Regions from separate parts of the Erwinia sp. HDF1-3R genome, predicted to be linked through region 1. Evidence: predicted binding sites of a transcription regulator. Region 1 holds the regulator's gene; each other region holds the start of a gene.

Region 1 (5,390 bases):
GTCGCTCAGGACGCCCCAGAACCACGCTAAACCGCCTGTAAGCTATAGCTGATAAAAGCGCCGTAGCGAAATGACAGGCATAAAAAGGCCGGCGTAAATAACGCCGGCCTTTTAGCGGACCAGGATTAATGTGGGACGCGAAGTCCCCCTTCAATTCCGTGGGTAAACATCACCTGCCAGAGCTGCATATGGCGTGCACGAAAGGCCCCTGCACAGGCATTAAGATAATAAATAAACATGCGTTTAAAGCGCTCACCGTACTTTTCTGAAAGCTCAGGCCACACTGCAAGAAAACGATCAATCCACGCCATCAGCGTGGTGTCATAGTCCGGGCCGAAATTATGCCAGTCTTCCATAACGAAGTGAGGTTCGCTGGCCTCAGCAATATGGCTTACCGAGGGCAGGCGACCATTAGGGAATATATATCTGTCCAGCCAGGGATCAACATTCTCGCCGGTCGTATTCGCCCCAATGGTATGCAGCAGGAAAAGCCCATCCGGCTTAAGATTTCGGTTCACCACGTTAAAGTAGGTGGCGTAATTCTTAGGGCCGACATGTTCAAACATCCCCACGGAAACAATCCGATCGTACTGTTCATTCAGATCGCGGTAGTCCTGTAAAAGGATAGTGACATCCAATCCTTCACAGCGCTGCTGAGCCATTTTTTGCTGTTCGGCAGAGATAGTGACGCCAGAAACGCGAACGCCATAGTGACGCGCTGCATATTCTGCCAGCCCGCCCCAGCCGCAGCCGATATCCAGAAGGGACATACCGGGCGCTAATTGCAGCTTTTCGCAAATCATTTTTAATTTTGCATTCTGCGCATCCTCCAGCGTCCGGGCTTCCTTCCAGTAACCGCAGGAGTACTGCATATGGGAATCAAGCATCAGAGAAAACAGATCGTTGCCGAGGTCGTAATGTTCCTTTCCTACTATCCACGCGCGCTTTCTTGACTGCTGATTGGTTAGTCTTGCGGCGGCAATACGTAAGGTATCTTTGAAATGATGGGGGAGTTTCTCATCGAGCTTCGCCAGTAATACGCGATGAAAGAACATGTCCATTCTTTCACACTCCCACCAGCCATCCATATAGCTTTCACCCAGCCCCAGTGAGCCTTCCTGTAGCACGCGCTTAAAAAAGGCAGGGTTGGTTACCTGAATATCCCACGGGCGCGTACCATTAACGTCGATATCTGCACTGCGCAACATCTCCTGAACGATTCTGTACCACTGATTCTCTTCCAGGCTCACTTCTTCTATACACGATGAACTCATAGTCTCTCCATCACCCTGTGTGGTTGATACCCGAGAAATAGAAAAAACAATTCCTACGGGATTTTGAGAATACGCACACGCTAGCGTACGTCTGATTTCCGGCGTTACAGAGGATTGAATATAAATATTAGCAGAGTAGAGCAACGGGGATGCACGGATTAAATCCAGACTACCCTGTCAGAATTGAAAATTTACCTTTTATTTCTCGTTTAACCGTCAGACTTGCTGAAAGCATAAGAGGCCTGGCAGGTATTCCCGATATCCTTCACCCTGCTGGCAGGTTATCTGCCAGCAAAGCGGAGGGTTATCAGGCGGAAATTGTTATTTTTTTACCCAGCGAAACGAGTATATGCTCACCCCTGACAATATTCAAATGTTTATTGTTAGGTTGCTAACTAAGAGTATTCAGCACGTTAACGACTACTTTCAGCGCGATGCAGTGACGTTTCTGCCGCTTTTGTACGCTGTAAAATATAGCCGATTATGGCAAAAAGGACAGTCGACAGCATAACCAGCGAGGTAGACCACAGCGGGCGGGTAAGAAATGAGGAGATCAGCAGGCTGGCCACGCAGCAAAGCCCCAGCTGGAGCGTATTTTGCAGCGCCGCGGCCTTACCGCTGGCCTGCGGGAAGGGAAGCAGGGCATTCGAGACAACAATCGGATACAGCGCACCGTTCGCCAGGGCAATGCCGCAGAACGGCAGCAGCAGCGCATACACAGAGGGGGTCGCCTGCTGAGCCGCGATAAAAAATGCAATAATGCTCAGGCTGTACAGGCCAAGCAGCCAGGGCAGAAGTGAGCCGCCTTCCGTACGCTTAAGCAGGGTTCGACAGCCATAGCCGCCGGTCAGAAAGGCCAGCGTCTGAGGGAAGTAGCTCAGGCCAATGCTGCCAGGTGACATGCCCAGCGCGGATAAGATAAACGGCGAACCGGTCAGCCAGGCAAAGAAGCTGGCAGAGCAGGCGGCGTACATCAGCACGTTACCGCTGTAAACAGGAGATTTCAGCAGGGTTAGAAAACCCGTCTTCTTATCGCCTTTTTTTGGCATAACGCGTGGTGTTGCTGTCAAAAAGAGCGTGCAAACCAGCAGTAGTAGCGTAATGACCATCAGGGCAATAAAAATTGCGCGCCAGCCGAAATGGTTGAGCAGCCAGGCGCCTAGCAGGGGAGCCAGTGCCGGAGAGAGTGCTACCAGCGGCATGATTGTGGCAAAAACCTTGCTGGCCTGGGTGGCGGAATAGCGGTCAATCACCAGCGCCTGCCAGGTTACGGCGGCCGCGCAGATGCCAATGGCCTGCACAAAGCGCAGCACCAGCAGAAGGGTGGCATTGTGCACCCACCACATTCCGGCACAGCTGATGGCAAACAGGCTCAGACCCATTAGCAGCACCGGACGACGGCCGATTCGATCGGAGAGAGGGCCCCATATCAGCTGCGCACAGGCAAAGCCCGCCAGAAAGAGACTCAGGCTGGCACCGATAGCTCCCGCGTCGGTTTGCAGATCCTGCTGCATCAGCGTAAAGGCAGGCAGATACATATCGGTGGCCAGAAAGCCGATGACGCTAAGCAGCGCCAGGTAAAGGGTAAAAAGTTTTGCAGGCATTTTTTTGCTCTTAATTTCAGAAGAATATAACGGCGCAGAGTGTAAGTGCGTGTCAGAGTCGTTGTGAAACGCTAATATTTGTCCATTGCGTTCAAAAAATTTGCAGGCAGAAAATGTGGTCAGAACATTCCCTCGAAGTGATTGATGCCGTTGCCCGAAATGGCAGCTTTACCGCCGCTGCTGCTGAGCTGCACCGGGTCCCCTCCGCTATCAGCTATACCGTACGTCAGCTGGAAGAGTGGCTGGCCGTTCCGCTGTTTACACGCCGTCATCGCGATGTCGAACTGACCGAGGCGGGACGCTACTTCATTCAGGAGGGGCGGAGCGTAATCAAAAAAATGCTTGCCACCCGGCGTCAGTGCCAGCAGGTAGCAAACGGCTGGCGCGGGCAGCTAAATATCGCCGTAGACAGGATAGTGAAACCCCAGCGCACCCGGCAGCTGGTTGTCGATTTCTACCGTCATTTCCCGGATATGGAATTACACCTTTCCCCGGAGGTGTTTAATGGCGTGTGGGATGCGCTGGCGGATGGCCGGGTAGATGTGGCGATTGGCGCAACTCAGGCAATACCCGTTGGCGGGCGCTTTGCCTTTCGCAATATGGGCGCGCTGAACTGGCGCTGTGTGGTTAGCGCCCGCCATCCTTTGACAGAAATCTCAGGACCGGTCAGCGAGGAAGCCATCCGCGAATGGCCCTCTCTGACGCTGGAAGACACGTCCCGCGCGCTGCCCAAACGCACTACCTGGACGCTGGATAATCAGCGTCGGCTGGTGGTGCCCGATTGGGAAAGCGCTGCGGACTGCCTGCTGGCCGGGCTTTGCGTCGGAATGGTGCCAGGACATTTTGCCCGTCCGCTGCTGAGCAGCGGCGCACTGACGGAACTTGTGCTCACCGCGACATTTCCCGACAGCCCCTGCTGCGTCAGCTGGTCGCAGCAGCAGGCCAGCCCCGCGCTGGGCTGGCTGCTCGACTATCTTGGCGACACCGGGACGCTCAATAATGAGTGGCTGAACGAGGGGGCAGAGGAGTGAGCAGGCGGCTAATGGCGTTAGCGGCGATAGTCTACAAAGGGACCATCCGCCACTGAACGACGCTCGATCAGGCTGGGATGAACTTCAATCGTCTGTGGCTCCTCACGCTTGCTGGTAATACGATCCAGCAGCATTTCAAAGGCCGTTTCGCCCAGCCTCTCTTTTGGCTGGTGAACGGTGGTCAGGGCAGGGGTGAAGTAGCGCGCGTTGCGCACGTTATCATAGCCGATGACCGAGATATCCTGGGGTACGCGCAGACCCATCTCATCAGCGGCACAAATCGCCCCCATCGCCATAATATCGCCGCCGCAGAATACGGCGGTAGGACGCTGCTTCTGGGATAAAATTTGCTGCATGGCACGATAGCCAGATTCGGGTTCGAAATCACCCTGTACCCGCCACTCATCGCGCAGGGTGATCCCCGCTTCGGATAGCGCCTTTAGAAAACCGGCATGACGGCCACCGCCGGTGTTACGTTCCAGCTGACCGGGAATGACGCCAATATCGCGATGGCCGCGCTCAATCAGATAGCGGCCTGCCAGATAACCCCCCTCAAAGGCGTTATCCAGCACCGTATCCGTAAAATCACCGCGTGACTCGCTCCAGTCCATGACGACCATAGGAATATTTCGGTTATCTTCAAGCATCTGGATCAGTTCATCAGGATACTCGGAGCACATCACCAGCAGGCCATCGACGCGCTTTTGCGCCATCATTGACAGATACGCCTGCTGTTTGACCAGATCGTTGTGCGCATTGCCCAGAATCAGGGTGTAACCGCTGGCAAAGCAGCTGTTCTCCACGGCTTCAATAATCTCGGCAAAGTAGGGCGCCTCGCTGGACGTTGCCAGCAGGCCGATGGTCCGGGTGTGATTAACCTTGAGACTGCGGGCGACGGCACTTGGCGAATAATGCAGTTCGCGGATGGCAGTCCATACTGCTTCCCGCGTGGCTTCGGCCACAAAGCGCGTTTTATTAATGACGTGGGACACCGTGGTGGTCGACACCCCGGCGCGTTTAGCCACATCTTTGATTGTTGCCATGAAATTACTACTCCTGCACTTACCGCAACATGCTGATAAGTATATTGTTAAACGATTGCCTGAAACGGCAAAATCCGTCGCCGTTTTTTATGAATATTCGGTGGCGTCAGTAAGGAAAAGGGGGCAGTCAGCCAGGCCTGTTGCGTCGGTTGCAGACCGCGAACGCAACCCGTTGCGCAACGAAATGGAATTCTAACAAGGCTGAGCAGAGAAAACGAGATTTTTACCGCCGGGTGTGGGAAAATTGATGGCGACACAAACTGTAAGGGTATAAAGGAGTTTCTGTGGACACCGATCTGAAATTGTCTCTGCTGACCACCGGTAGTGCGCTGTTAATGATTATTATTTTCAGCTTTACCGCCGTCATGCACTAAAAAAAACAGGCCGATCGTCAGATCGGCCTGTTTTTTACTTTAGCGATATCGTGCCGCTACCGCG
Region 2 (5,390 bases), 1.9 Mb from region 1:
GATTGGCGGCGCAGTAATCATTCAGGATGGTGGCATGTCTGCACAACCCGTAGATTTACAAATTTTTGGCCGTTCTTTACGAGTAAATTGTCCGCCTGAACAGCAAGATGCGCTGAATCTGGCTGCCGAAGACCTCAATCAGCGGTTGCAAGATTTAAAAGTTCGCACTAGAGTCACAAATACCGAGCAGCTGGTTTTTATTGCCGCGTTGAATATTTGTCATGAGCTGGCGCAGGAAAAGGGAAAAACCCGCGACTATGCCAGCAACATGGAGCAACGTATCCGTATGTTGCAGCAGACTATTGAACAGGCACTGCTTGAGCAGGGTCGTATTACAGAACGTAGCGGTCCAAAGTTCGAATAACACCTCATCGTTTACTGTGATACAGTGACGGTGAAGTAAAAAATTCTCTGAGATGTTTGCAAGCGGGCCCGTCCCCTGAGCCGATATTTAATACCAACAGAGTGTGACGCTCTGTAACCTGTGTGCAAGCTCGGTCCGTCCGAGAAGCCTGATGGTTGCGACGGCATACTCACCTTGAACCAAGGGTTCAAGGGTTACAGCCCGCGGCGGCATCTCGGAGATACCCCATTTTTACCCCGCTTCGCATCTGAACGGGTTCTGTTTTCATCCCCTGGCTACTGAACGCCTTTTCCTCTAAGGCATCTGCCGCGAAAAAGCTAAAACCTCATCCGACTTAGCCGTGCCTGTTCCCCACACCTGTTCCACACACCTGTCCCACACATAAGCTACTCATAAGCCGCGCCGCCGATAAGCTGCATCCCGTTACCGTTACCGTAAGCAAAAGCCGCTTTGCCGCTTTCATCCAGACTGCATTGATTCAGGAACTGCCTCGCATCATTACCGGGTCGAAATAGATAAGGATAGTCGGTAGAGAAGAGAATACGCTCGACGACCACAGTGGCTACCGCCCTGTCCAGCAATCACCTGAAGGGCGGACAGACGATCGAACAGGGCTGTAATGAAATGACGGTTTGCCCGATCGGGGTCGAAGTTTCGTTGTTCCTGTGGCAGAATTCTGATGGATTAGGTTGTATACCGCGCTAATGATTCTGAGTCATAGCTGCGATCGGCCCGAACATAATCCGCTTTCGGATCCGCCACTCAGCCAGGGTGATGTTTATGAATATAAGCCTTCCCACTCGCCAGGAGATCCGCACGCGCGTTCGACACCTTCGGCGTAACCTGACGACAGAGCAGCAGCTCAATGCAGCTAATCAGGCAGCTATCCTCGCAATGAATTTTGCGCCGGTACAGCAGGCCCATAAGGTCGCACTTTTCCTCTCTTTTGACGGTGAACTCAACACACAACCGCTGATAGCCGAACTGAGGCAGCGCGGTAAACAGGTGTATCTCCCGGTTCTGCATCCGTTTTCCACAGGCCAGCTGCTGTTTATTCGCTACGATGCCAGCACGCCGCTCACACCTAATCGCCTGGGTATTCCCGAGCCGCCGCTGGATATTCGTAATCTGGCAACGCTCAGGGATCTGGATGTGCTGATGGTGCCTCTGGTGGCGTTTGATGCCCAGGGACAGCGGCTGGGTATGGGTGGCGGTTTTTACGACCGGACGCTGCAGAACTGGCCGCAGCATGGGCTGTTACCGATAGGCCTGGCTCACGATTGTCAGCAGGTGGAGGCGCTACCTGGAGCAGACTGGGACGTGCCGCTACCGGTAATCATTACGCCCTCTAAGGTTTGGCAGTGGTAATGCGACGCTTTGAGTGCATCAGGTAAATACAGGAACCCGGGGTCAGCACATTTTAAGGCGAGTCGACATATTTAAATTCGATAATCATTTAAACTTCAAAAAATAAGAACTTCGTAAATACGAAAATGGTTTTACTTAAAGCAGCTGAGATAAGGATACTGCGCTCAGGGAGCGGCGGGCAAGGATGCCCGCCCGAAGACGGCATCCCGGCCTGGAAACTTGGTTAAATGCACCGCACTGCCGTATTAAGGCGGGCGAACAAGTCAATTATCAGTAAAGCAGACGGGCACGGATAGTGCCTGGAATCGCCTTCATTAGCTGAAGGGCAGTATTCGCAACGTCATGTGATGCGTCGATATCAATCACCACATAGCCCATCTGCGGTGTGGTTTGCAGATACTGTGCGGCAATGTTGATGCCCTGCCCGGCAAAAATGTTGTTAAGTGCCGTTAAGATACCCGGGCGATTCTCGTGAATATGCAGTAAACGACTCTGCTCACCGTGCATCGGCAGCGAGACTTCCGGGAAGTTAACCGCTGAGAGCGTTGAGCCGTTGTCAGAGTATTTCGCCAGCTTGCCCGCGACTTCGACGCCGATATTTTCCTGCGCTTCCTGCGTTGAACCACCAATATGCGGCGTCAGGATCACATTATCAAATTCGCAAAGCGGTGAATTGAATGGATCGCTGTTGGTCGCAGGTTCTTCCGGGAAAACGTCAATCGCCGCACCGGCCAGATGTTTGTCGGCCAGCACCTTACACAGCGCAGGAATATCTACCACCGTCCCGCGAGAGGCATTGATCAGCAGCGAGCCCGGCTTCATCATCGCCAGCTCCTCTGGCCCCATCATATTCTGCGTCGACGCCGTTTCCGGTACGTGCAGGCTGACCACGTCGCTCATATTCAGCAGCTCGGACAGGTAGCGCACCTGCGTGGCATTACCCAACGGCAGCTTGTTCTCAATGTCGTAGAAATAGACGTGCATCCCCAGGCTTTCCGCCAGCACACCCAGCTGCATGCCAATATGACCGTAGCCAATGATACCCAGCTTCTTGCCGCGCGCCTCATAGGACCCCGCCGCCAGCTTATTCCATACGCCCCGGTGGGCTTTGGCATTGGCCATCGGTACGCCACGAAGCATCAACAGCAGTTCACCGATTACCAGTTCAGCAACGGATCGGGTATTGGAGAAAGGCGCGTTAAAAACCGGGATCCCGCGCTTCGCGGCTGCATTAAGGTCAACCTGATTGGTTCCGATGCAGAAACAGCCCACCGCTACCAGCTTTTCAGCCGCTGCGAAGATCTCTTCGCTAAGATGCGTGCGTGAGCGGATACCGATAAAGTGCGCATCACGAACGGAGGCTTTCAGCGACTCACTGTCCAGCGCGCCTTTATGAAATTCGATGTTGGTATAGCCTGACGCGCGCAGATTATCGATCGCGCTCTGGTGTACGCCTTCCACCAGCAGGAACTTAATCTTATCTTTCTCCAGTGATACTTTTGACATTTCCCGACCCTATTTATCAGACTTCAGAAGGAGCTGACCTCGCAATATTTTTCAGATATAAGGCAGCCTTCTGTCAAAGTATCAAAATCTACGCCTGCGGCAATACAAACGATTGCCCGGCAGACAGCATGGCAGCGACGCATCAGGGGGCAAACTGGCAGATAATCACGGTGTAAATCCTCTCGCCAGTGCGATCGGCCGATCTGCGGGGTTTATGTGACATAAGTCACTATATTTTCAGGCCTGAAAGAAAAGATGTTTTTTAACTAAAATTATCCCGCGCCCTGAGGCGCAGGTCAGATCCTCACTGAAGGACTTTAACGCCCTCTGGCGTACCGATTAAGGCAATATCGGCACCGCGCGCCGCAAACAGCCCGACAGTGACCACGCCAGGCAGTGCATTTATCGCCTTTTCCAGCGCGACGGCATCCATAATCTGAAGATTATGCACGTCGAGAATATCGTTACCGTTATCAGTCAGGACATGCTGACGGTATTCCGGCAGCCCACCCAGCTTGACCAGTTCACGCGCCACATAGCTACGCGCCATCGGGATGACCTCAACCGGCAGTGGAAAATGACCCAATACGTCCACCTGTTTGGAACTGTCAGCGATGCAGATGAATTTTTCGGCCACGGCGGCAATAATTTTTTCACGCGTAAGCGCAGCACCGCCGCCTTTGATCATCTGAAGGGAGGCATTAATTTCATCAGCGCCGTCGACATAAACCGACAGGGAGTCAACCTCGTTCAGATCGAAAACCGGTATTCCCAGCGCCTTTAATAACGCGGTAGAGGCATCGGAGCTGGATACGGCTCCTTCAATCTGGTGCCTGACAGACCCCAGCGCATCGATAAAATGAGCGGCGGTAGACCCCGTACCTACGCCAACAATCGTTCCCGGCTGTACGTATTTCAGTGCGGCCCAGCCGACCGCCTTTTTCAGTTCATCCTGCGTCATAATATGTTTAGAATCCGTACTGATACTGTGTGCGCGTAGTATAAAACAACCCTTGCAGAAAACAGCGCATTTGTTGTCAGTCTGGAAGACAGCCCACAAACAAGCGGAGGGTTAAGCACGTTATTGCGCAGGGAAAGCGAGAAAAAATGTGGCATAGTGCTGATTCCTCACCTGAAAGAGATCAAACGAACAATGAAACGCCCGGATTATCGTACGCTTCAGGCGCTGGATGCAGTCATTCGCGAGCGCGGTTTTGAGCGTGCAGCACAGAAACTTTGTATTACCCAGTCCGCCGTTTCCCAGCGTATCAAGCAGCTGGAAAACATGTTTGGTCAGCCGCTGCTGGTACGTACCGTGCCGCCGCGACCCACAGAACAGGGACAGAAGCTGCTGGCGCTGCTTCATCAGGTTGAGCTGCTGGAAGAGGAGTGGCTGGGTGATGAAAACGGCGGTACCACCCCGCTTCTGCTGTCGCTGGCGGTCAACGCCGACAGTCTTGCAACCTGGCTTTTACCTGCGTTAAAAACGGTATTAACCGACTCTCCGGTTCGCCTGAATCTACAGGTGGAAGATGAGAGCCGCACTCAGGAAAGGCTGCGTCGTGGTGAGGTGGTTGGCGCGGTCAGTATTCAGCCGCAGCCCCTGCCCAGCTGCCTGATTGACCAGCTTGGCGCGCTCGATTATCTGTTCGTGGGTTCTAAAGACTTCGCTGCCCGTTATTTCCCTAACGGCGTGACGCGATCGGCCCTGCTGAAAGCCCCAGCCGTGGCGTTTGATCATCTGGACGATATGCATCAGGCTTTTTTACAGCAAAACTTTGATCTGTCACCCGGTAGCGTCCCCTGCCACATCGTGAACTCTTCAGAGGCCTTTGTTCAGCTTGCCCGTCAGGGAACCACCTGCTGCATGATCCCTCATCTGCAAATAGAGCGTGAGCTGGCCGAGGGGGAGCTGATTGACCTGACGCCCGGACTGTTTCAGCGTCGGATGCTCTACTGGCACCGTTTCGCCCCGGAAAGCCGCCTGATGCGCAAGGTAACGGACGCGCTGATATCCCATGGTCATCGGGTATTGCGTCAGAGCGAATAACGAAAAGCCGCGCCAATGCGACCCCACAGGGGACGCGTCGGCGCGGCTGAAACGACCGGTGGAGTAGAGCTCTCCCCTGGGTTCAGGGGGTCCGCTGCAGCT
Region 3 (5,390 bases), 1.9 Mb from region 1:
CATTACGATAAAGCTGGCTTCTTCCCCGTCCAGAAACTCTTCCACCACGATGCGGTGGCCTGCATCGCCAAAGGCATTGCCGGCCAGCATGTCCTGAATGGCTTCTTCTGCCTCGGCCAGGGTCATTGCCACAATCACACCTTTACCCGCGGCCAGGCCATCGGCTTTAATCACGATGGGCGCGCCCTTGCTGCGCGTATAGGCCAGGGCGGGCCCGACCTCGGTAAAGTTTTGATATTCAGCGGTCGGAATATGATGACGCGCCAGGAAATCTTTCGTGAAGGCTTTAGACCCTTCCAGCTGAGCAGCGGCCTGCGTCGGACCAAAAATCTTCAGCCCGGCAGCGCGGAAGGCATCCACCACGCCCAGCACCAGCGGTGCTTCCGGGCCGACGATGGTCAGATCAATCTTCTCCTCACTCGCGAAGCGCAGCAGTGCCGGAATATCGGTGGCGCTGATATCAACGTTCTGCAAAGCAGGTTCAAGGGCAGTACCTGCGTTACCCGGCGCGACAAAAACGGTTTCCGCCAGCGGCGAGAGTGAGGCCTTCCATGCCAGGGCGTGCTCACGCCCGCCGTTACCAATAACGAGAATTTTCATTTTTCTGCTCCGTAATTAATGGCGGAAATGACGCATCGCGGTGAAGATCATGGCAATGCCGTGCTCGTCGGCGGCGGCAATAACTTCTTCATCACGAATAGAGCCGCCTGGCTGGATAACACAGCTGACGCCAACGGCGGCGGCGGCATCAATGCCGTCGCGGAAGGGGAAGAACGCATCGGACGCCATAGCCGAGCCTTTCACTTCCAGCCCCTCGTCTGCCGCCTTGATACCGGCAATCTTCGCGGAATAGACGCGGCTCATCTGCCCCGCGCCAATACCGATGGTCATATTCTCACGCGCGTAAACGATGGCGTTGGACTTCACGAATTTAGCGACCTTCCAGCAGAACAGCGCATCACGCAATTCCTGTTCGGTCGGCTGGCGCTGGGTCACCACCTTAAGCTGGTGGCTCTCCACCATACCTAAATCGCGATCCTGCACCAGCAGCCCACCGTTGACGCGCTTGAAATCCAGACCGGCCTGACGCTGCTGCCACTCTCCACAGGTGAGTACGCGTACGTTCTGCTTACTCGCGGTTATCTTAAGCGCGGCCTCACTTGCGGAGGGGGCAATAATCACCTCAACAAACTGACGACTGACAATGGCCTGCGCCGTCTCTTCATCCAGCTCGCGGTTAAAGGCGATAATGCCGCCAAAGGCGGATGTTGGGTCGGTTTTATACGCCCGCTCATAGGCGTCCAGAATCGAATCGCTAATGGCAACGCCACAGGGATTGGCGTGTTTGACGATCACACAGGCTGGCTGGTCGAATTCCTTGACGCACTCCAGTGCGGCGTCGGTATCGGCGATGTTGTTATAGGAGAGCGCTTTGCCCTGAACCTGCTGAGCAGTGGCGACCGAGGCTTCGGTAATCCTGTCTTCTATATAGAAGGCGGCGTCCTGATGGCTGTTCTCACCGTAGCGCATATCCTGCTTTTTAATGAAGCTCAGATTCAGCGTCCGCGGGAAGCGGCCAGAAGGTGCAATGGTATCGCCATGATAAGCGGGGACCAGGCTGCCAAAGTAGTTGGCAATCATCCCGTCATAGGCAGCGGTATGCTCAAAGGCCTTGATGGCCAGGTTGAAGCGCGTGGCCTGCGTCAGGCTGTTCTCGTTCTGATCCAGCTCGACAACAATGGCCTGGTAATCGCTGCTGTTGACCACGATAGCCACGTCTTTGTGGTTTTTGGCGGCGGAGCGCACCATCGTTGGACCGCCGATATCAATATTCTCGACGGCATCTTCCAGCGAGCAGTCTTCACGCGCGACGGTCTGGGCAAAGGGATAAAGGTTAACGACCACCATGTCGATAGGGGCAATGCTGTGTTCCGCCATAATGGCATCATCCTGGCCGCGACGGCCTAAAATGCCGCCGTGCACTTTCGGGTGCAGCGTTTTAACGCGTCCATCCATCATTTCGGGGAAGCCGGTGTAGTCAGACACTTCGGTGACGGAGAGGCCCGCGTCTGCCAGCAGGCGGGCGGTGCCTCCGGTGGAGAGGAGTTCGATACCGCGCTGGGTCAGCGCCTGAGCAAATTCGATGATACCGGCTTTATCAGACACGCTGAGCAGAGCGCGGCGTACAGGACGACGTTGTTGCATGGTGATGATCCCTTGGCTTTGATTCGCAGAGAGTAAGAGCGTTACATCAAGCTTAGCCATTTTCACCTCTATATAGAGAAGAGTGAGAATAAGCTTCAGGTAACCCCCCCAAAACTGGGGCCAGGATTTCGCCCGGCATTGTAGCGAAAACGTTTGCGTGATGCTCGTGTAAATTCGCGGTGCGGCAGCGATGTGGATAAATCGGTGGATAAGTGCGTATAACCCGGGGTTTTGCTGTGGAATGCAGCGAACGCGCTATTTTTATCAAATTAGGGGTTGTCAGCCGTCAGGAACTCCCTATAATGCGCCTCCATCGACACGGAACAACGGCTTACAGGCCGCCGGGTTGAGAGGGTCAGGAAGCTGAACCGCCGGAGAAAAACTTCCCAAAAAGAAGTTGACTCTGAAGGAGGAAAGCGTAATATACGCCACCTCGCAGCAGGCCGCCAAGGCGCCAGCCGCACCGCTCTTTAACAATTTATCAGACAATCTGTGTGGGCACTCGCAGGATTGATATCAGCGCCGCAAGGCGCAAAAAATATCAAGTCTTAAGAGTGAACACATAATGAAATTCATTATGACGTTTTACACTTGAGCATCGCTTCACTTGTTGAAGCAAATCGAACTTTTAAATTGAAGAGTTTGATCATGGCTCAGATTGAACGCTGGCGGCAGGCCTAACACATGCAAGTCGAACGGTAGCACAGGAGAGCTTGCTCTCTGGGTGACGAGTGGCGGACGGGTGAGTAATGTCTGGGAAACTGCCCGATGGAGGGGGATAACTACTGGAAACGGTAGCTAATACCGCATAACGTCTACGGACCAAAGTGGGGGACCTTCGGGCCTCACACCATCGGATGTGCCCAGATGGGATTAGCTTGTTGGTGAGGTAATGGCTCACCAAGGCGACGATCCCTAGCTGGTCTGAGAGGATGACCAGCCACACTGGAACTGAGACACGGTCCAGACTCCTACGGGAGGCAGCAGTGGGGAATATTGCACAATGGGCGCAAGCCTGATGCAGCCATGCCGCGTGTATGAAGAAGGCCTTCGGGTTGTAAAGTACTTTCAGCGGGGAGGAAGGGAGTGAGGTTAATAACCTCGCTCATTGACGTTACCCGCAGAAGAAGCACCGGCTAACTCCGTGCCAGCAGCCGCGGTAATACGGAGGGTGCAAGCGTTAATCGGAATTACTGGGCGTAAAGCGCACGCAGGCGGTCTGTCAAGTCGGATGTGAAATCCCCGGGCTCAACCCGGGAACTGCATTCGAAACTGGCAGGCTAGAGTCTTGTAGAGGGGGGTAGAATTCCAGGTGTAGCGGTGAAATGCGTAGAGATCTGGAGGAATACCGGTGGCGAAGGCGGCCCCCTGGACAAAGACTGACGCTCAGGTGCGAAAGCGTGGGGAGCAAACAGGATTAGATACCCTGGTAGTCCACGCCGTAAACGATGTCGACTTGGAGGTTGTTCCCTTGAGGAGTGGCTTCCGGAGCTAACGCGTTAAGTCGACCGCCTGGGGAGTACGGCCGCAAGGTTAAAACTCAAATGAATTGACGGGGGCCCGCACAAGCGGTGGAGCATGTGGTTTAATTCGATGCAACGCGAAGAACCTTACCTGCTCTTGACATCCACGGAATTCGGCAGAGATGCCTTAGTGCCTTCGGGAACCGTGAGACAGGTGCTGCATGGCTGTCGTCAGCTCGTGTTGTGAAATGTTGGGTTAAGTCCCGCAACGAGCGCAACCCTTATCCTTTGTTGCCAGCGATTCGGTCGGGAACTCAAAGGAGACTGCCGGTGATAAACCGGAGGAAGGTGGGGATGACGTCAAGTCATCATGGCCCTTACGAGCAGGGCTACACACGTGCTACAATGGCGCATACAAAGAGAAGCGACCTCGCGAGAGCAAGCGGACCTCACAAAGTGCGTCGTAGTCCGGATCGGAGTCTGCAACTCGACTCCGTGAAGTCGGAATCGCTAGTAATCGTGGATCAGAATGCCACGGTGAATACGTTCCCGGGCCTTGTACACACCGCCCGTCACACCATGGGAGTGGGTTGCAAAAGAAGTAGGTAGCTTAACCTTCGGGAGGGCGCTTACCACTTTGTGATTCATGACTGGGGTGAAGTCGTAACAAGGTAACCGTAGGGGAACCTGCGGTTGGATCACCTCCTTACCTGAAGATACCTTCCCGCGTAGTGTCCACAACAGATTGTCTGATAGAAGTAATGAGCAACAGTACAGAGTCCCCATCGTCTAGAGGCCCAGGACACTGCCCTTTCACGGCTGTAACAGGGGTTCGAATCCCCTTGGGGACGCCATCTCCTGATAATGAGTGAAAGACATTATCAACCGTATCTCAAAGCTGATTCTGCCTGAAGGCGAGTCATGTTTGAGATAACTGCTCTTTAATAATCCGGAACAAGCTGAAAATTGAAACGACGTATCGTTTTCATTCTCCGTAATAAGAATGAAACAACACGATACAGTCGAGTCTCTCAAATGCTTACAACTCAGCAGTCTTTACTGACATCAGTAATGAGCGAGCTAAGTGAAGGTAAGGCGTCAGCGCGCAGCAGGCGGAGTGGACTTAACGTCCATGAGCACTGTGAGCACTGCACAACGCCGCCATCACGACGCGCAGCCATTACGGACAGAAAGGACGCTTGTGGGTTGTGAGGTTAAGTGACTAAGCGTACACGGTGGATGCCCTGGCAGTCAGAGGCGATGAAGGGCGTGCTAATCTGCGATAAGCGCCGGTAAGGTGATATGAACCGCAACAACCGGCGATACCCGAATGGGGAAACCCAGTGTGTTTCGACACACTATCGCAACATGAATACATAGTGTTGCGAGGCGAACCGGGGGAACTGAAACATCTAAGTACCCCGAGGAAAAGAAATCAACCGAGATTCCCCCAGTAGCGGCGAGCGAACGGGGAGGAGCCCAGAACCTGAATCAGTTTGTGCATCAGTGGAAGCGTCTGGAAAGTCGCAGGGTACAGGGTGACACTCCCGTACACAAAGATGCACTTGCTGTGAGTTCGAAGAGTAGGGCGGGACACGTGATATCCTGTCTGAATATGGGGGGACCATCCTCCAAGGCTAAATACTCCTGACTGACCGATAGTGAACCAGTACCGTGAGGGAAAGGCGAAAAGAACCCCGGCGAGGGGAGTGAAACAGAACC

The links. Region 1 encodes PurR, which represses purine synthesis genes. Its sites were predicted from a motif close to CANGCAAACGTTTGCNTG; they were not measured.
Region 2: serA (phosphoglycerate dehydrogenase) is a predicted target of PurR. The motif match lies at 3,340-3,357, and genes of this name have one in related genera.
Region 3: purH (bifunctional phosphoribosylaminoimidazolecarboxamide formyltransferase/IMP cyclohydrolase) is a predicted target of PurR. The motif match lies at 2,348-2,365, and genes of this name have one in related genera.

Annotation. Positions count from the first base shown of each region.
Region 1 covers NZ_CP155071.1:2,173,507-2,178,896, forward strand. Annotated here, with positions in the region: gene AAGR22_RS10015 (riboflavin synthase subunit alpha) at 1-30, shown strand, start outside; gene cfa (cyclopropane fatty acyl phospholipid synthase) at 126-1,274, opposite strand; gene punC (purine nucleoside transporter PunC) at 1,688-2,878, opposite strand; gene punR (DNA-binding transcriptional activator PunR) at 2,992-3,909, shown strand; gene purR (HTH-type transcriptional repressor PurR) at 3,927-4,952, opposite strand; gene AAGR22_RS10040 (YnhF family membrane protein) at 5,237-5,326, shown strand.
Region 2 covers NZ_CP155071.1:4,027,621-4,033,010, forward strand. Annotated here, with positions in the region: gene zapA (cell division protein ZapA) at 35-364, shown strand; RNA gene ssrS (6S RNA) at 406-589, shown strand; gene AAGR22_RS18230 (hypothetical protein) at 751-921, opposite strand; gene AAGR22_RS18235 (5-formyltetrahydrofolate cyclo-ligase) at 1,145-1,732, shown strand; gene serA (phosphoglycerate dehydrogenase) at 2,003-3,238, opposite strand; gene rpiA (ribose-5-phosphate isomerase RpiA) at 3,543-4,199, opposite strand; gene AAGR22_RS18250 (LysR family transcriptional regulator ArgP) at 4,392-5,288, shown strand; gene AAGR22_RS18255 (oxidative stress defense protein) at 5,371-5,390, opposite strand, start outside.
Region 3 covers NZ_CP155071.1:314,990-320,379, forward strand. Annotated here, with positions in the region: gene purD (phosphoribosylamine--glycine ligase) at 1-600, opposite strand, end outside; gene purH (bifunctional phosphoribosylaminoimidazolecarboxamide formyltransferase/IMP cyclohydrolase) at 616-2,205, opposite strand; rRNA gene AAGR22_RS01525 (16S ribosomal RNA) at 2,836-4,377, shown strand; tRNA gene AAGR22_RS01530 (tRNA-Glu) at 4,447-4,522, shown strand; rRNA gene AAGR22_RS01535 (23S ribosomal RNA) at 4,881-5,390, shown strand, end outside.